2 regions of the Pseudomonas sp. S2_B10 genome follow, and region 1 is predicted to be linked to the other one. Evidence: predicted binding sites of a transcription regulator. Region 1 holds the regulator's gene; the other holds the start of a gene.
What was found. The regulator FliA, encoded in region 1, starts transcription of late flagellar genes. The targets are predictions, from matches to a motif close to CTAAAGTTTNNNNNNNNNNNGCCGNTAA.
Positions count from the first base shown of each region.

Region 2: a site for FliA is predicted at 2,098-2,125, ahead of AB4O45_RS12285 (methyl-accepting chemotaxis protein). Genes of this name have one in related genera too.

Region 1 covers NZ_CP162768.1:4,687,419-4,698,472, reverse strand. The annotation lists gene AB4O45_RS20990 (flagellar motor protein) at 1-316, opposite strand, end outside; gene AB4O45_RS20985 (protein-glutamate methylesterase/protein-glutamine glutaminase) at 316-1,461, opposite strand; gene AB4O45_RS20980 (chemotaxis protein CheA) at 1,511-3,796, opposite strand; gene AB4O45_RS20975 (protein phosphatase CheZ) at 3,850-4,638, opposite strand; gene AB4O45_RS20970 (chemotaxis response regulator CheY) at 4,657-5,028, opposite strand; gene fliA (RNA polymerase sigma factor FliA) at 5,196-5,936, opposite strand; gene fleN (flagellar synthesis regulator FleN) at 5,933-6,763, opposite strand; gene flhF (flagellar biosynthesis protein FlhF) at 6,880-8,220, opposite strand; gene flhA (flagellar biosynthesis protein FlhA) at 8,232-10,361, opposite strand; gene AB4O45_RS20945 (DUF6124 family protein) at 10,982-11,054, shown strand, end outside.
Region 2 covers NZ_CP162768.1:2,720,228-2,726,644, forward strand. The annotation lists gene AB4O45_RS12285 (methyl-accepting chemotaxis protein) at 11-1,987, opposite strand; gene AB4O45_RS12290 (LysR substrate-binding domain-containing protein) at 2,176-3,096, opposite strand; gene AB4O45_RS12295 (NorM family multidrug efflux MATE transporter) at 3,257-4,651, shown strand; gene AB4O45_RS12300 (putative bifunctional diguanylate cyclase/phosphodiesterase) at 4,780-6,417, opposite strand, start outside.

The DNA.
Region 1 (11,054 bases):
TGTCAGGTTCGGCGTCGGCCACGCCTTCGAGGCCGAGCAAGCCTTCCTTGCGCGCCGTCAGGCTCCAATTGACCACGCGGTCGATGCCGCCGGCCAGGTCGACACGCGGCGGAAAGAAGATCCAGCCGAGAATCTGCATGGCGCGCTTGAACGCACTCATCGGCGATTGCAGCAGCGCAGCACCGACCGTGCCGCCCAGCACGATCAGCGCTGCCGGGCCGTTGGCCAGCGCGCCGAGGTGACCGCCTTCAAGGTAGTTGCCGCCGATGATGGCGACGAACGCCATGATGAGGCCGATTAGGCTGAGAACATCCATCAGATACACGCCTCGACGATGTGCTTGCCGATGTCGTCCAGACCGTACACCGCGTCAGCCAGATCGGCTTTGACGATGGCCATCGGCATGCCGTAGATCACGCAGCTTGCCTCATCCTGCGCCCACACCGAACTGCCGCCCTGCTTGAGCAGACGCGCGCCTTCGCGGCCGTCGGCGCCCATGCCGGTCAGCACCACTGCCAGAACTTTGTCGCCGTAAGACTTGGCTGCAGAACCGAAGGTAATGTCCACGCACGGCTTGTAATTCAGACGTTCGTCACCCGGCAAAATCTTCACCGCGCCACGGCCGTCGATCATCATCTGCTTGCCACCCGGCGCCAGCAGCGCCAGGCCCGGACGCAGGATGTCGCCATCCTCGGCTTCCTTGACGCTGATGCGGCAGAGCTTGTCGAGACGCTCGGCAAACGCCTTGGTGAACGCCGCCGGCATGTGCTGGATCAGCACGATCGGCGCCGGGAAGTTCGCCGGCAACTGCGTCAGTACGCGTTGCAGCGCGACCGGGCCACCCGTCGAGGTGCCGATGGCAACCAGTTTGTAGGCTTTGCGTTTCGGTGCCGGCGACGAAGCACTGGCAGCGGATGCACGGGCAGGCGCAGGTGCAGGTGCAGGACGTGCCGGGACAGGGCTGCTGTGGCTCGTGTGGCTGCCGTAGCTCGACGCTGCCGGAGCAGGCGTCGGCGCTGGCGCAGCGGCGGGAGCCGGCGCGCTGTAGGCGCTGAAACGACGATTGCTGCGCGAGATGCTGTGGACTTTCTCGCAAAGCAGTTGCTTGACCTTCTCGGGGTTGCGCGAGATGTCTTCGAAATTCTTCGGCAGGAAATCCACCGCGCCGGCGTCCAGCGCATCGAGGGTTACCCGCGCGCCTTCGTGGGTCAGCGAGGAGAACATCAACACCGGGGTCGGGCAGCGCTGCATGATGTGCCGCACTGCCGTGATGCCGTCCATCATCGGCATCTCGTAGTCCATGGTGATCACGTCAGGCTTGAGGGCCATGGCCTGATCGATCGCCTCTTTACCGTTGGTGGCCGTACCGACCACCTGGATGCTCGGATCCGCCGAAAGAATTTCCGAGACGCGGCGGCGGAAAAAACCCGAATCGTCCACCACCAGGACTTTGACTGCCATAAACACTCCATTAGGTGCAGCGGCGCGTCATCGCGCCGCCGCCCCGGATTCAAATACGCTTTGTGGCGTAACGCTTGAGCATGCTTGGAACATCGAGAATCAGCGCAATGCGGCCGTCACCGGTGATGGTGGCGCCGGACATGCCCGGAGTTCCCTGGAGCATTTTGCCCAATGGCTTGATGACCACTTCTTCCTGGCCGACCAGTTGATCGACGACGAAGCCGATGCGCTGAGTGCCCACCGAAAGAATCACCACATGGCCTTCGCGCTGCTCTTCGTGAGCGGCGGAGCTGACCAGCCAGCGCTTGAGGTAGAACAATGGCAGCGCCTTGTCGCGCACGATCACCACTTCCTGACCGTCGACGACGTTGGTGGTCGACAGGTCGAGGTGGAAGATTTCGTTGACGTTGACCAGCGGGAACGCAAACGCCTGATTGCCCAGCATGACCATCAGCGTCGGCATGATCGCCAGGGTCAGCGGCACCTTGATGACGATCTTCGAGCCTTGGCCCTTGGTCGAGTAGATGTTGATCGAACCGTTGAGCTGGGAAATCTTGGTCTTCACCACGTCCATGCCGACACCACGGCCGGACACGTCGGAGATCTCGGTCTTGGTCGAGAAACCCGGGGCGAAGATCAGGTTGTAGCACTCGGTATCGCTCAAGCGATCGGCCGCGTCCTTGTCCATCACACCGCGTTTTACCGCGATCGAACGCAGGACGTTCGGGTCCATGCCTTTGCCGTCGTCGGAGATCGACAGCAGGATATGGTCGCCTTCCTGCTCGGCCGCCAGCACCACGCGACCGCCACGGGCCTTGCCCGATGCTTCGCGTTCTTCCGGCGACTCGATGCCGTGGTCGACGGCGTTGCGCACCAAGTGGACCAGCGGGTCGGCGAGGGCCTCGACAAGGTTTTTGTCGAGGTCGGTTTCTTCGCCCACCAGTTCCAGGTTGATCTCTTTCTTGAGCTGACGCGCGAGGTCGCGAACCAGGCGCGGGAAGCGCCCGAAGACCTTCTTGATCGGCTGCATCCGCGTTTTCATCACGGCGGTCTGCAGGTCAGCGGTGACCACGTCGAGGTTCGACACGGCCTTGGACATGGCTTCGTCGCCGCTGTTGAGGCCCAGACGCACCAGACGGTTACGCACCAGCACCAGCTCACCGACCATGTTCATGATCTCGTCGAGCCGCGCGGTGTCGACGCGCACGGTGGTTTCCGCTTCGCTGGCCGGCTTTTCTGCCGGGGCAGCGGCTGGCGCACGGGCCGGAGCCGGTGCAGCAGCGGCGGCCGGTTTCGGCGCCTCGGCTTTCGGTTCAGGCTTGGCGGCAGGCTTCGGCGCAGCAGCGGCAGCCGGAGCTTTCGCCGCTGGCGTGGCGACGCTCGACACGGAGCCGGCAGTCGCAGCGCTGGCGTCAAACTTGCCTTTGCCGTGCAATTCGTCGAGCAGCGATTCGAATTCGTGGTCGCTGATCAGGTCACTGCCGGCCGCAGCGGCTGCCGGTGCAGCAGGTGCTGACGGGGCCGAAGCGATGGCCGATTCCAGCGCGTCAACGGCGAAGTTGCCCTTGCCGTGCAACTGATCGAGCAAGGCTTCGAATTCGTCGTCGGTGATGTCCGAGCTGTCGCCCGCAGCAGGCGCGGCCGGAGCAGCCGGCGCTGCTGGTGCCGCCGGAGCGACCGCATCGACAGCAAACTGGCCCTTGCCGTGCAGCTGATCGAGCAGCGATTCAAATTCGGCGTCGGTGATTTCATCGCTCGCCGCCGTGTCGGCAACCGGCGCGGGCGCCACAGCAGCGGCCGGAGCCTCAGCCTGGGCCTTGACGGCATTCAGCGAGTCCAGCAGTTGTTCGAATTCGTTATCGGTGATGTCGTCCGAGGAGTCGCTTTCAACGACCAGTTCTTCGATCATCTCGGCAACCGGCGAAGCCGGGGCTTCATCCGCCGATTGCGGTTCGGCCAGGCGCGCCAGCGCGGCCAGCAGTTCCGGCGTGGCAGCGGTGATCGGTGCACGCTCACGGACTTCGCTGAACATGCTGTTCACCGCGTCCAGTGCTTCGAGCACCACGTCCATCAGTTCTGCATCAACGCGACGCTCACCCTTGCGCAGGATGTCGAAGACGTTTTCGGCGATGTGACAGCACTCCACCAGCTCATTGAGCTGAAGGAAGCCGGCGCCCCCTTTTACAGTGTGGAAACCGCGAAAAATTGCATTGAGCAGATCTGCATCATCCGGACGGCTTTCCAGCTCGACCAGTTGTTCGGACAGTTGCTCAAGAATCTCGCCGGCCTCAACCAGGAAATCCTGAAGGATCTCTTCATCGGCGCCGAAGCTCATTAATGGGGTGCTCCTACAGGTCTAAAAACCCAAAAAACCCGAATTCCGAAACTCTAGAATCCAAGGCTGGATAACAAATCGTCCACATCGTCCTGACCGGACACAACGTCTTCTCGTTTATCGGCATGAATCTGCGGACCTTCACCCTGCGAGAGATGTTTTTGTGGATCTTTTTCAGCAAGCATTGCGGCGCGGTCATGTTCGATGCCCGCAAAGCGGTCGACCTGACTGGCCATGAGCACGAGTTTGAGCAGATTGCTTTCGACTTCGGTGACCAGTTGGGTCACACGCTTGATCACTTGACCTGTGAGGTCCTGGTAATCCTGAGCCAGCAGGATGTCGTTGAGGTTGCTCGACACCGCACGGTTGTCCGTGCTGCTGCGTGACAGAAAACCGTCGACCCGGCGCGCCAGTTCGCGGAACTCTTCAGCCCCGACCTCGCGACGCATGAAGCGGCCCCAATCGGCGCTCAACGTCTGCGCTTCATCAGCGAGACTGTTGACCACCGGCGTGGCGCTTTCCACCAGATCCATGGTGCGGTTGGCCGCGGCTTCCGTCAGCTTGACCACATAGCCCAGGCGTTCGGTGGCGTCGGTGATTTGCGACACTTCCTCGGCCTGCGGCATGTGCGGATCGATCTGGAAATTGACGATCGCACTGTGCAGTTCACGTGTGAGCTTGCCCACTTCCTGATACAGGCCGCGGTCACGGGTCTGATTGAGCTCATGGATCAGTTGCACCGCGTCGCCGAACTTGCCTTTTTCAAGGCTCTCGACCAGTTCGACCGCGTGTTTTTTCAAGGTCGATTCGAAATCGCCCTGTGATGATTCGTTATGCTCCATAGCTCCCCCGCGCATTCATCAGCCGATGCGTTCGAAAATCTTCTCGATTTTGTCTTTCAACGCTTGAGCCGTGAAAGGTTTGACTACGTAACCGTTCACACCGGCCTGAGCGGCCTCGATGATCTGCTCGCGCTTGGCTTCAGCAGTCACCATCAACACCGGGAGGTGCTTGAGTTTTTCATCGGCGCGCACGTGACGCAGCAGGTCGATACCGGTCATGCCCGGCATGTTCCAGTCCGTTACCAGAAAGTCGATGCTGCCGCTGTTGAGCACCGGAATGGCAGTGGTGCCATCGTCGGCCTCGACGGTGTTGGTGAACCCAAGATCGCGCAGCAGGTTCTTGATGATCCGCCGCATCGTTGAGAAGTCATCAACGATGAGGATTTTCATGTCTTTGTTCAATTCGACCTCCAAGCAGTCTTAAACGCGCCCAGCACCTGGACGCGCCACTTCAATCAATCGGCGCAGCACTTAAAGTTTGTCTGGAGCACAACGGATCGAGACCGGCGCCGTTCATCACCGCACCAGCCTCGTTTCGCAGTGTCCCCACACTGCCTTCAGCGCGCTCGCCACTCCCCCAAACGCCCCCGCAGACGGGCCGCGCACTGGCTGTGTAACTGGCTGACCCGCGATTCACTGACGCCAAGGACTTCACCGATCTCCTTGAGGTTCAGCTCTTCGTCGTAGTACAGCGCCAACACCAGTCGCTCACGCTCCGGCAAATTGGCAATCGCGTCCGCCAGCGCCGCCTGGAAGCGTTCATCTTCCAGATCGCGTGACGGCTCCATATGAGCACTGGCGCCATCCTCGTGCAGCCCTTCGTGTTCGCCGTCCTGCAACAGGTCGTCGAAACTGAACAGGCGACTGCCCAAGGTGTCATTCAGAATCCCGTAGTAATCGTCGAGACTCAATTGGAGTTCGGCCGCAACCTCGTGATCTTTAGCGTCACGGCCGGTTTTAGCTTCAATCGAGCGAATCGCGTCGCTGACCATCCTGGTATTACGGTGAACCGAGCGTGGTGCCCAATCCCCTTTGCGCACTTCATCGAGCATCGCGCCGCGGATTCGAATGCCCGCGTACGTTTCGAAACTGGCGCCTTTGCTGGCGTCGTATTTAGTCGAGACTTCCAGCAAACCGATCATCCCGGCCTGGATCAGGTCTTCGACCTGCACGCTGGCCGGCAGGCGCGCCAGCAAGTGATAGGCAATGCGCTTGACCAGTGGCGCGTAACGCTCGATCAATTCGTATTGCGCGTCACGCGCCGACTTTTTGTAAAGATTCATGCCACTGGCGGTCATATCACAGGCCCTGCGGTTTGCTGCACGAGACGCTCGACGAAAAATTCCAGATGCCCGCGCGGGTTGGCCGGCAGCGGCCAGGTGTCGACCTTCTGGGCGATGGCCTTGAAGGCCAGCGCGCACTTGGAACGGGGAAAGGCTTCGTAGACGGCGCGCTGCTTCTGCACTGCCTTGCGCACGCTTTCGTCGTACGGCACGGCGCCGACGTATTGTAGGGCGACGTCGAGGAAGCGATCCGTGACCTTGGTCAACTTGGCGAACAGGTTGCGCCCTTCCTGCGGGCTCTGCGCCATGTTGGCCAGCACGCGGAAGCGGTTCATGCCGTAATCGCGGTTGAGCAACTTGATCAGCGCGTAAGCATCGGTGATCGAAGTCGGCTCGTCGCAGACCACCAGCAACACTTCCTGGGCGGCACGAACGAAACTGACTACCGAGTCACCAATACCCGCAGCGGTGTCGATCACCAGCACGTCGAGATTGTCGCCGATGTCGCTGAACGCCTGGATCAGGCCGGCGTGCTGCGCCGGGCTCAGGTGCACCATGCTCTGCGTGCCGGAGGCCGCCGGCACGATGCGAATCCCGCCCGGGCCTTGCAACAGCACGTCGCGCAGTTCGCAACGGCCTTCGATGACGTCGGCCAGTGTGCGCTTGGGTGTCAGCCCCAGCAGAACGTCGACGTTCGCCAGGCCCAGGTCGGCGTCCAGCAGCATGACCCGACGGCCAAGCTCTGCCAGCGCCAGCGACAAGTTCACTGACACGTTAGTCTTGCCGACGCCACCTTTGCCGCCGGTCACCGCGATCACCTGTACGGGATGCATGCTGCCCATGTTATTTCTTTACCTTGTCTTGCATAGACGGAGGCCACATTACTGGCTGCGCGTTCCTGATCGGAACAATGCGTGGCAGACCATCGATGTAGGTACAAAAACTGTTCATGATTACCTCAGCCAACCTGCTTGGTCGGGCTGTGATAGATATCAGCGAACATGTCAGCCATGGCTTCTTCGCTGGGTTCTTCCTGCATTTGCACGCTGACGGAGCGGGTGACCAGTTGATGACGGCGCGGCAGATGCAAATCATCCGGAATCCGTGGGCCATCGGTCAGATACGCGACCGGCAATTCATGACTGATCGCCAGGCTCAACACTTCGCCGAGACTGGCCGTTTCATCCAGTTTAGTCAGGATGCAGCCGGCCAGCCCGCAACGCTTGTAACTGTGGTAAGCGGCGGTTAGAACCTGTTTCTGGCTGGTGGTTGCCAGGACCAGATAATTTTTTGAGCGAATGCCACGCCCGGCCAGGCTCTCAAGCTGCATGCGCAACGCCGGATCACTGGCTTGCAGGCCGGCAGTATCGATCAAAACCACGCGTTTGCGTAGCAGTGGATCCAATGCCTGCACCAGCGACTGACCTGGATCGACGTGCGTTACCGGCACGTTGAGGATGCGTCCGAGGGTTTTCAGTTGTTCCTGCGCGCCGATGCGGAAGCTGTCCATGCTCACCAGTGCGACGTTCTGCGCGCCGTACTTGAGCACGTAACGCGCGGCGAGCTTGGCCAGCGTGGTGGTCTTGCCCATGCCGGCGGGGCCGACCATGGCAATCACACCGCCCTCTTCCAGCGGCTCGACTTCCGGTACGGCAATCATCCGCGCCAGGTGCGCCAGCAGCATGCGCCAGGCCTGACGGGGTTCTTCGATATCGGTGATCATCGCCAGCAGATCGCGCGACAGCGGGCCGGACAGGCCGATGCGCTGCAGACGGCGATACAGATTGGCCTGGGCCGGACGGCTGCCTTGCAGCTGATTCCAGGCCAGGGTGCCGAGCTGAACTTCCATCAGCTCGCGCAGGCTGTTCAATTCAAAACGCATCGAATCCAGCGCACGCGGATCGACACCCGCCGAGGCCTGCGCAGGCGCTGCGGCCGGGCGCGTCGGTGCGGCGTAGGTCGGCTCGCTCAGCGGTTCGGCAGCAGTCAGCGGCAGGCCTGCGGTCAATGGCAGCCCGGCAAACAACTGCTGATTGGTGTTGCCGTCGGCTTCGCCACGCAGGCTCAGCTCGGCCTGGGCGGTGACGATACGCGACTGGGTCTTGCGCAGCTCGTCTTCGAGTTCCATGTTCGGAACCCGTGGCGCCAGCGCCGACAGTTTGTAATCCAGAGCCGCCGTCAACTCGACGCCGCCGGCAATGCGGCGGTTGCCGATGATGGCGGCATCAGCGCCCAGCTCATCGCGAACCAGCTTCATGGCCTGACGCATATCGGCGGCGAAAAAACGCTTAACTTGCATAAACCACTACCTCAGCCGTTGGGCCCTACTGTCGCAACGATGGTCACTTGCTTGTTGTCCGGTACTTCCTGGTAGGCCAGCACATGCAGGCCTGGCACTGCGAGGCGGCCGAAGCGCGAGAGCATCGCGCGAATCGGGCCTGCTACCAGCAGGATCACCGGTTGGCCTTGCATTTCCTGACGCTGGGCCGCTTCGATCAACGAACGCTGCAGCTTCTCGGCCATGCTCGGCTCCAGCAGAACGCCCTCTTCCGAGCCTTGTCCTGCCTTCTGCAGACTATTGAGCAATATCTGTTCCAACCTTGGTTCCAATGTGATTACAGGCAGCTCGGACTCAGTGCCTACAATGCTTTGGACGATTGCACGGGATACGCCGACCCGCACAGCGGCGACCAGCGCGGCGGTATCTTGACTCTTGGCAGCGTTGTTCGCGATCGCCTCGGCAATGCTGCGAATGTCGCGCACCGGCACGTGCTCGGCGAGCAGCGCTTGCAGAACCTTGAGCAACTGCGACAGCGAAACCACGCCCGGCACCAGCTCTTCCGCCAGTTTCGGCGAGCTCTTGGCCAGCAATTGCATGAGTTGCTGCACTTCCTCGTGGCCGATCAGCTCACTGGAGTGCTTGTACAGAATCTGGTTCAAGTGGGTGGCAACCACGGTGCTGGCGTCGACCACGGTGTAGCCGAGCGATTGCGCCTGGGCGCGCTGGCTGATTTCGATCCACACCGCCTCCAGGCCAAAAGCCGGATCTTTGGCGTTGATCCCGTTGAGCGAGCCGTACACCTGGCCCGGGTTGATCGCCAGTTCGCGATCCGGATAGATCTCGGCTTCGGCGAGGATCACACCCATCAGGGTCAGGCGATAGGCGCTTGGCGCCAGATCGAGGTTGTCGCGGATGTGCACGGTCGGCATGAGGAAGCCCAGATCCTGCGAGAGCTTCTTGCGCACGCCCTTGATCCGCGCGAGCAATTGCCCACCCTGATTGCGGTCCACCAGCGGAATCAGGCGATAGCCGACTTCCAGGCCAATCATGTCAATCGGCGTCACGTCGTCCCAGCCCAGCTCCTTGGTTTCCATGGCGCGGGCCGGCGACGGCAGCAGTTCCTGCTGACGCTTGACCTCTTCCAGCGCCACGACCTTGGCGACGTTCTGCTTCTTCCAGAACAGGTACGCGCCGCCCGCAGCCAGCGCCGCCATGCTCAGGAAGGAGAAGTGCGGCATGCCCGGCACCAGGCCCATCACCGCCATCAAACCTGCGGCCACGGCCAGCGCTTTCGGCGAGGCGAACATCTGGCGGTTGATCTGCTTGCCCATGTCTTCCGAGCCGGACGCACGGGTCACCATGATCGCCGCTGCTGTAGATAACAACAGTGATGGCAATTGCGCCACTAAACCGTCACCGATGGTCAGCAAGGCGTAAACCTTGCCCGCATCGCCGAAGCTCATGCCGTGCTGGAAGATACCAACCGCCATGCCGCCAATGAGGTTGATGAACAGAATCAGCAGGCCGGCGATGGCGTCACCACGGACAAACTTGCTGGCACCGTCCATCGAACCGTAGAACTCAGCCTCCTGGGCGACTTCCTGACGGCGCGACTTGGCTTGATTCTGGTCGATCAGGCCGGCGTTGAGGTCGGCGTCAATCGCCATTTGTTTGCCGGGCATCGCATCGAGGGTGAAACGCGCGCTCACCTCGGAAATCCGCCCGGCACCCTTGGTCACCACGACGAAGTTGATGATCATCAGAATCGCGAAGACCACGATACCGACCACGTAGTTACCGCCGATCACCACCTCACCGAAGGCCTGAATCACCTTACCAGCAGCGGCGTGGCCGTCCTGACCGTGGAGCATTACCACCCGCGTCGAGGCTACGTTCAGCGCCAGTCGCAGCAACGTCGCCACCAGCAGGATGGTCGGGAACACGGCGAAGTCCAGCGGCCGCAGCGCATACACGCAGACCAGCAGGACGACGATGGACAGGGCAATGTTGAAGGTAAAGAAGACGTCGAGCAGGAACGGCGGTACCGGCAACATCATCATCGCCAGCATGACCAGCAGCAACAACGGCACGCCCAGATTGCCTCGACTGAGGTCGGCAACGTTGGTGCGTGCTGTATTGAATAACTGAGTGCGATCCACCGGTTTTCCCCGTTCCTTTAAAGCAAACTTTTGACGCCCCGAACGGGCGCAGGGCGGCTACTGCAAGAAGCTTTCCAACTTTTGCCGGGGAATGAAATAGAGCGGTTTTACTTGGGATTTATCGGCTGATTGGGCTGGCCCCTTCGCGAGCAGGCTCGCTCCCACAGTTTGACATGCATTCCCAATCGGACATTTGGAATACGGCCCCTGTGGGAGCGAGCCTGCTCGCGAAGAGGCCTTCGAATGCGGCGCATTTTTTTCGATTTAAACGAAGCTGTTTACAAGACACCTGCAGACACGGTCTCAAGGCTACAAATCCTTGCGCCATTGCCTACAGCCAAGCCAGAATCCGCCGGCTTGTGCACCTGGGGGTCGGATTCTATTGTGGTCCGGTCGCTGACGAATCAGCGATCGGGTTTAGCGACCCGGATCTTGAATAGGTGCATCAGCGTTCCATGCTTTGTCGCGGGTTCAGTATCTGCGACTGCGCCATGGTGGCTGTATGTGGGAGACCTTCGGGTCTGCCGGGTGCCTATAACCGGTTCGCTAACCTGCGTACAGCCGCCACCTTACTGTTTAGCGACAGTGCCTGACGGCTCCACTTATATAAGAGCTTCACCATGATCAAACCAACACCCAACCCGCCCGAATCCGACCCCACCTCCCCCTACGAATCCCTCGATTCAAAAAAAC
Region 2 (6,417 bases), 2.0 Mb from region 1:
CAAAGATGCATCAACGGAAGCGGTCAACCTCGGAACGCAGATCCGCCGCCAGCTTCTCCAGCTCTTTCGCGGTGACAGCCAGGTTCGACACCACCTCACGCTGCTCGCTGTTGGCCAAGGCGATGCTCTGCAAATTGCTGCTCAGCAACGTCGCAGTGCTGCTTTGTTCCTGAGTGGCGGTGGTGATCGCAGCAAACTGCTGGCCTGCCGAACGGCTCTGCTCGTCAATCCGCGCCAGCGCCGAGGCGACATTGGCGTTGCGCGACAGGCCTTCCTGCATCAGCACGTTGCCCTGTTCCATAGTGCTGATCGCGTTGCCGGTTTCCTGTTGGATGCTGTGGATCATGCTGGAGATTTCATCGGTCGCCTGACGGGTACGCGAGGCGAGGCTGCGCACTTCGTCCGCGACCACGGCAAAACCGCGACCTTGTTCACCGGCACGCGCGGCTTCGATGGCAGCGTTGAGTGCCAGCAGGTTGGTCTGCTCGGCGATCGAGGTGATCACACCGACAATTCCGCCGATTTCCTGAGAGCGCTGCCCCAGCGTGTTGATCACGCTGGCGGTGCTGTTCAGCGCACCGGCGATCTGCTCCAGCGACGACGACGCTTCTTCCATCGAGCTGCGGCCGATCTGCGTTTGCTGAGCGTTTTCCTGCGCCAGGCGCTGAGTCGCGCCCATGTTGTCGGCGATGTTCAACGACGTCGCGCTGAACTCTTCCACGGCGCCGGCCATGCTGGTGATTTCGCCCGACTGTTGCTCCATGCCTTCGTAAGCACCACCGGACAAACCGGACAGCGCCTGCGCACGGCTATTGACCTCTTCCGAAGCGCGGCGGATGTGCTCGACCATGGTCGACAGCGCCTGGCTCATCTGGTTGAACGCGCGGGACAGCTGCCCGATTTCATCGTGGCTCGATACGTTCAGACGCACGCTCAGATCACCAGCACCCAAGGCCTCAGCCTGACGCACCAGATCGCCCAACGGCGCGAGTTTGCTGCGCAGCAGCCAGACCACGGAACCGACCGCAAGCAACATCGCCAGCAGGCTGCCGATCGCCAGTTGCGTACCGACGCTCCAGGTCACCGCGCGGATCTCGGCTTTCGGCATGCTCGCCACCACCGACCACGGACCACCTTCAAACGGCACGGCGATGCTGTAGAAGTCCTCGCCCTTGTCGCTCCAGAACTCACCCTTGCCCGGGGTTTTCACCAGGTTGTTGATGGTCGGGGCGGCTTGATCCAGGTTTTCGACGCCGGCAATCGGCACCAGCCATTTGTTCTGCTCGTCGAGCAGGGCCAGCGAGCCGGTCTTGCCAATGCGGAAGCGCTTGAGATTGGCGAACTGCGCGTTCTGCGCGTCGGTGTAATCGAAACCTACATACAACACGGCGATGATCTTGCCGCCCGCATCGCGCACCGGTGTGTACTGCGACATGTAGTAGCGCTCGAACAGCAACGAGCGGCCGACATAACTCTGCCCTGCCATCAACTTCGCGTAGGCCGGGTTGGCATGATCGAGCACGGTGCCGATGGCACGGGTGCCGTCCTGCTTGCTGACGTTGGTGCTGACGCGAATGAAGTCTTCGCCGCTGCGCACGAATACCGTGGCCACACCGGCAGTCATCTGCTTGAACTCGTCAACTTCCTTGAAGTTGTTGTTCAGCACTTCGTTGCCCAGATGCAGACCCGGGGTCTGCACGCCGGCCACGGTCACTGGCTGATCGGGGTGCACACTCAGGCCACTGCCGAAGCGTTTTTCGAACAGACCGCTCAGGCGCAGGGTGCTTTCGCGCAGCGTACCGTGGAAGGTACTCAGTTGATCGGCCAGCAGCCGGGCCTCACTGGCCAGATGCTCTTCACGGGTGGCGAGGTTGGCGGAATCCAGCGAACGCAAGGCGAACACCGTACTGCCGCTGATGACTATCGCCAGTATCACAGCAAGGGCAAGGCCCAGCTGCGAGGCGATCCGAGCACGAGGTTGAGACATGAACAGCTCCTGGCCGAGCCACCGAATCCTCCTTGATCGCGGTAATTGCCCGGAAAACATTCTAATAGTGGGGTGTAGCGCGAAACCGGCACGACGGTTCCACAAGCTCGTAGTCGGCGGTAAAACCGAATACTTGAGCGCATTGCGTGGGTATATCGCAGTGATGGCATTGTGCCGGCTCGAACGTTTCAGCTCAAGCGCTCTACCGCCGGCAATTGCATGGCGCGGGCTTCGCTCTGCAGAAAATCGCTGAGGCGGCGCAAACGTTCACCTCCCGGACGCGGTTTCGGCCAGACCAGGTAATAATTCAGGCCACTGGCGACGGCCGTTGGCCACGGCAGGCTCAAGCGCCCCTGCGCAACATCTTCGGCAACCATCAACAGATCACCCATCGAAACGCCGTAGCCGCGCGCCGCCGCGATCATGCCCAGCTCCAGCGTATCGAACACTTGCCCACCCTTGAGCGAGACCTGATCGGACAGGCCCATGCGCTCCAGCCAACTGCGCCAGTCGCGGCGATCGGGGGTCGGGTGCAGCAGTTCGGCGGTCGCCAGACGCGCTACGTCCCAAGGTTGATCATTGAGCAGGTTCGGCGCACCGACCGGGATCAATTCCTCGGGAAACAGCAGGCTCGCTTCCCAGTCCGGCGGGAAATGCCCGTCACTGAGCAACACCGCGCAATCGAACGGTTCATTGTTGAAGTCCACCGAATCGATATCCATCCATGCGCTGGTCAGTTGCACCTCATTGCCCGGCTGCAAATGGCGGAAGCGACTCAACCGCGCCAGTAGCCAACGCATGGTCAGGGTCGATGGCGCTTTCATGCGCAGGATGTCGTCCTCGGCACGCAAGGTATTGCAGGCGCGCTCAAGGGCGGCGAAGCCTTCGCGGATTCCGGGTAGCAGCAGCCGTGCCGATTCGGTCAGTTGCAGGTTGCGCCCGCTGCGATGAAACAGCCGGCAGGCGAAGTGTTCTTCAAGGGTGCGCATGTGCCGACTGACCGCGCTCTGGGTGATCGACAATTCTTCCGCCGCGCGGGTGAACGAGCTGTGTCGCGCTGCCGCTTCGAATGCGCGCAGGGCGTACAACGGCGGAAGGCGTCGGGACATACAAAAAGCTCCAGTAGCGGGGATATAGCCAATCCGGCGGGTACGTTTCAGGATGAGTATTAATCATGCCACCCATCCTTTTTATCCCTTTGTGCAAAGCCTGCCAAGCGCCGAGAATCGACGCTCTTCTGCTTCCTCTGATATTTGGGTGGTGATGACCATGCAGCATCCTGTGCGTACCGAACTCTGGGCCATTCTGCGGCTGGCGGGGCCGCTGATTGCTTCGCAGTTGGCGCACATGCTGATGGTGCTCACCGACACCCTGATGATGGCGCGCCTCAGTCCCGAAGCGCTGGCCGGTGGCGGCCTCGGTGCGGCGAGCTACTCGTTCGTGTCGATTTTCTGCATCGGCGTGATTGCAGCGGTCGGCACACTGGTGGCGATCCGTCAGGGTGCCGGCGACATCATCGGCGCGGCGCGGCTGACGCAGGCCGGGTTGTGGCTGGCGTGGCTGATGGCCCTCGGCGCCGGGCTGCTGATGTGGAACCTCAAACCTGTGTTGCTGCTGTTTGGCCAGACCGAAACCAACGTCAACGCCGCCGGGCAATTCCTCATCGCCCTGCCTTTCGCCCTGCCCGGTTATCTGAGCTTCATGGCTCTGCGCGGCTTTACCAGTGCAATCGGCCGGGCGACGCCAGTGATGGTCATCAGCCTCGCCGGCACGGTGGCCAACTTCCTGCTCAACTACGCGCTGATCACCGGCATGTTCGGCCTGCCGCAGTTGGGTCTGACCGGCATCGGTCTGGTCACGGCGATTGTCGCCAACTGCATGGCACTGGCGCTGGCATGGCATATCCGTCGGCATCCGGCTTATGACGCTTATCCGTTGCGCGCCGGTCTGTCGCGGCCGAACCGGCAATACCTGAAAGAACTCTGGCGCCTGGGCCTGCCGATTGGCGGCACCTATGCGGTGGAAGTCGGGCTGTTTGCCTTTGCCGCGTTGTGCATGGGCACCATGGGCAGTACGCAAATGGGTGCGCATCAGATCGCCCTGCAGATCGTGTCGGTGGCCTTCATGGTCCCGGCCGGGATGTCCTATGCCATCACCATGCGCGTCGGCCAACACTACGGCGCCGGGCAACTGGTCGATGCACGGATGTCCGGGCGTGTCGGTATCGCTTTCGGCGCCGTGGTGATGCTCGGCTTCGCCCTGGTGTTCTGGCTGTGGCCGAACCAGTTGGTCGGCCTGTTCCTGGACCATAATGACCCGGCGTTTGCCGAGGTGATCCGTCTGGCGGTGAGCCTGCTGGCCGTAGCGGCGTGGTTCGAGCTGTTCGACGGCACGCAGACGATTGCCATGGGCTGTATTCGCGGGCTCAAGGATGCCAAAACCACATTTCTGGTCGGGCTGGCTTGCTATTGGCTGATTGGCGCACCGGCGGCGTGGTGGATGGCGTTCCACCTCAACTGGGGGCCGACGGGTGTCTGGTGGGGTCTGGCGTTGGGCCTGGCGTGCGCGGCGGTGAGCCTGACGCTGGCGTTCGAATGGAAGATGCAGCGGATGATTCGGCGCGAGCCGCAAGCTCAAGGTTTCAACATCCCCCAGGCCGAATGAGGTTTTCCTTTGTGGGAGCGAGCCTGCTCGCGAAGACCGAGTGTCAGGCCCAGATCATTCAGCTGACATAACGCCTTCGCGAGCAGGCTCGCTCCCACGGGGATTTGTGCCGGCCGCAACAATCGTGATCAACCGACGATTTCCAAAGCCGGCTGCTGGTTCGATCCCGAGGTCAGATATTCCACCAGCTCATCCAACGGCAACGGCCGGCTGATCAGATAACCCTGCACCTGATCGCAGCCGAACCCGCGCAACAATTCCAGCTGCTCCGGCGTTTCGACGCCCTCGGCGACCACTTCCAGATGCAGGTTGTGCGCAAGGTTGATCATCGCGTGCACCAGTTTGCGGTTCTCTTCGCGCTGTTCCATGCCGCCGACAAAACTCTTGTCGATCTTCAGCAAGGTGATGGGCAGGCTGTTGAGGTGCACGAATGATGAAAACCCGGTGCCGAAATCGTCCAGGGAGAAGCGCACGCCGAGGCGGCCGAGAGCATCCATGGTCTGTTTGACCAGATCGCTGCGCCGCATTACCGCGGTTTCGGTCAGTTCGAATTCCAGCCACTGCGCCTCGACGCCGCGCTCGGCAATCAGACGGCTGAGTGTCGGCAGCAACTGGCTGTCCTGAAACTGGCGGAACGACAGGTTGATCGCCATGTGCAGCGCCGGCAGCCCCTGCTCGCGCAAAGCCTGCATATCGCGCAAGGCGCGAGAAATCACCCAGTAACCCAATGGCACGATCAGACCGCTCTGCTCGGCCAGCGGGACGAACTCGCTCGGTGGCAACAGACCGCGCTCGCCATGACGCCAGCGCACCAGCGCTTCGAGGCCGACAATCTGGCCGTCTTCAAGATTCAGGCGTGGCTGGTAATGCAGTTCCAGCTCATCGCGGCGCAAAGCCCGGCGCAGTTCGCTTTCGAGGTCGGCCATGCTTCGTGCGTTGCGATTGATGCGTTCGTTGAAGATATGAAAGGTGCAGCCCTGTGTGCTCTTGGCCTGCTGCATGGCGATGTGCGCGTGCCACATCAGTGGATCGGCACCGCCATTGGCGCGGGCATGGGCGATGCCAAGGCTGGAGCCGATCAGCAGGCTCTCGCCGTCGACCCAATAAGGTTCGGCCAACGCCTCAGTGATGCGTTCGGCCATCCACTCGGCGCGTTGCGGCGCGCGGCGGGTATCGATCAGCAGAGCGAATTCATCGCTGCCCAGCCGTGCCAGTTGATCGCCGGCCTCCAGCTGACTTTTCAGCCGCGCGACGACTTGCAGGATCAAGCGATCGCCGGCCTGATGCCCGAGGGCGTCGTTGGCATGGCGAAAATTGTCGAGATCAAGATGGCCGAGGGCGAGACCGCGCCCGTCGCCCTCGGCAAGACGCGCAGTAAGCAGGGTCTGAAAGCCCTGGCGATTGGCGATGCCAGTCAGCGGGTCCTGTTCGGCGAGGCGCTGAAGAGTGTTTTCCAGCACGCCGCGCTCGCGCACATGGCGCAGGCAGCGCTGGAGCATGCCGGCGTCGAGAGCGTCGAACACCAGCCAGTCGCTGACACCGACCGGCGCAGTGGCCGGTTCGTGCTCCAGCAGCAGAACGGTCGGCAGGCTGCAACGCCCGGGCGGCGGTTGCAACGCTGGCAGGGTCAGCAGTACCGCGTGGCGGTTGTCCTCGAACAGGCGGCTGACCGAATCCCAGTTCGGCGCACTGATCAGCACCGCCGCGCTCCCCATCGGAGCCAGACACTCACGCAACAACGCTGTCCACGCTGGCTCTTCGGCCAG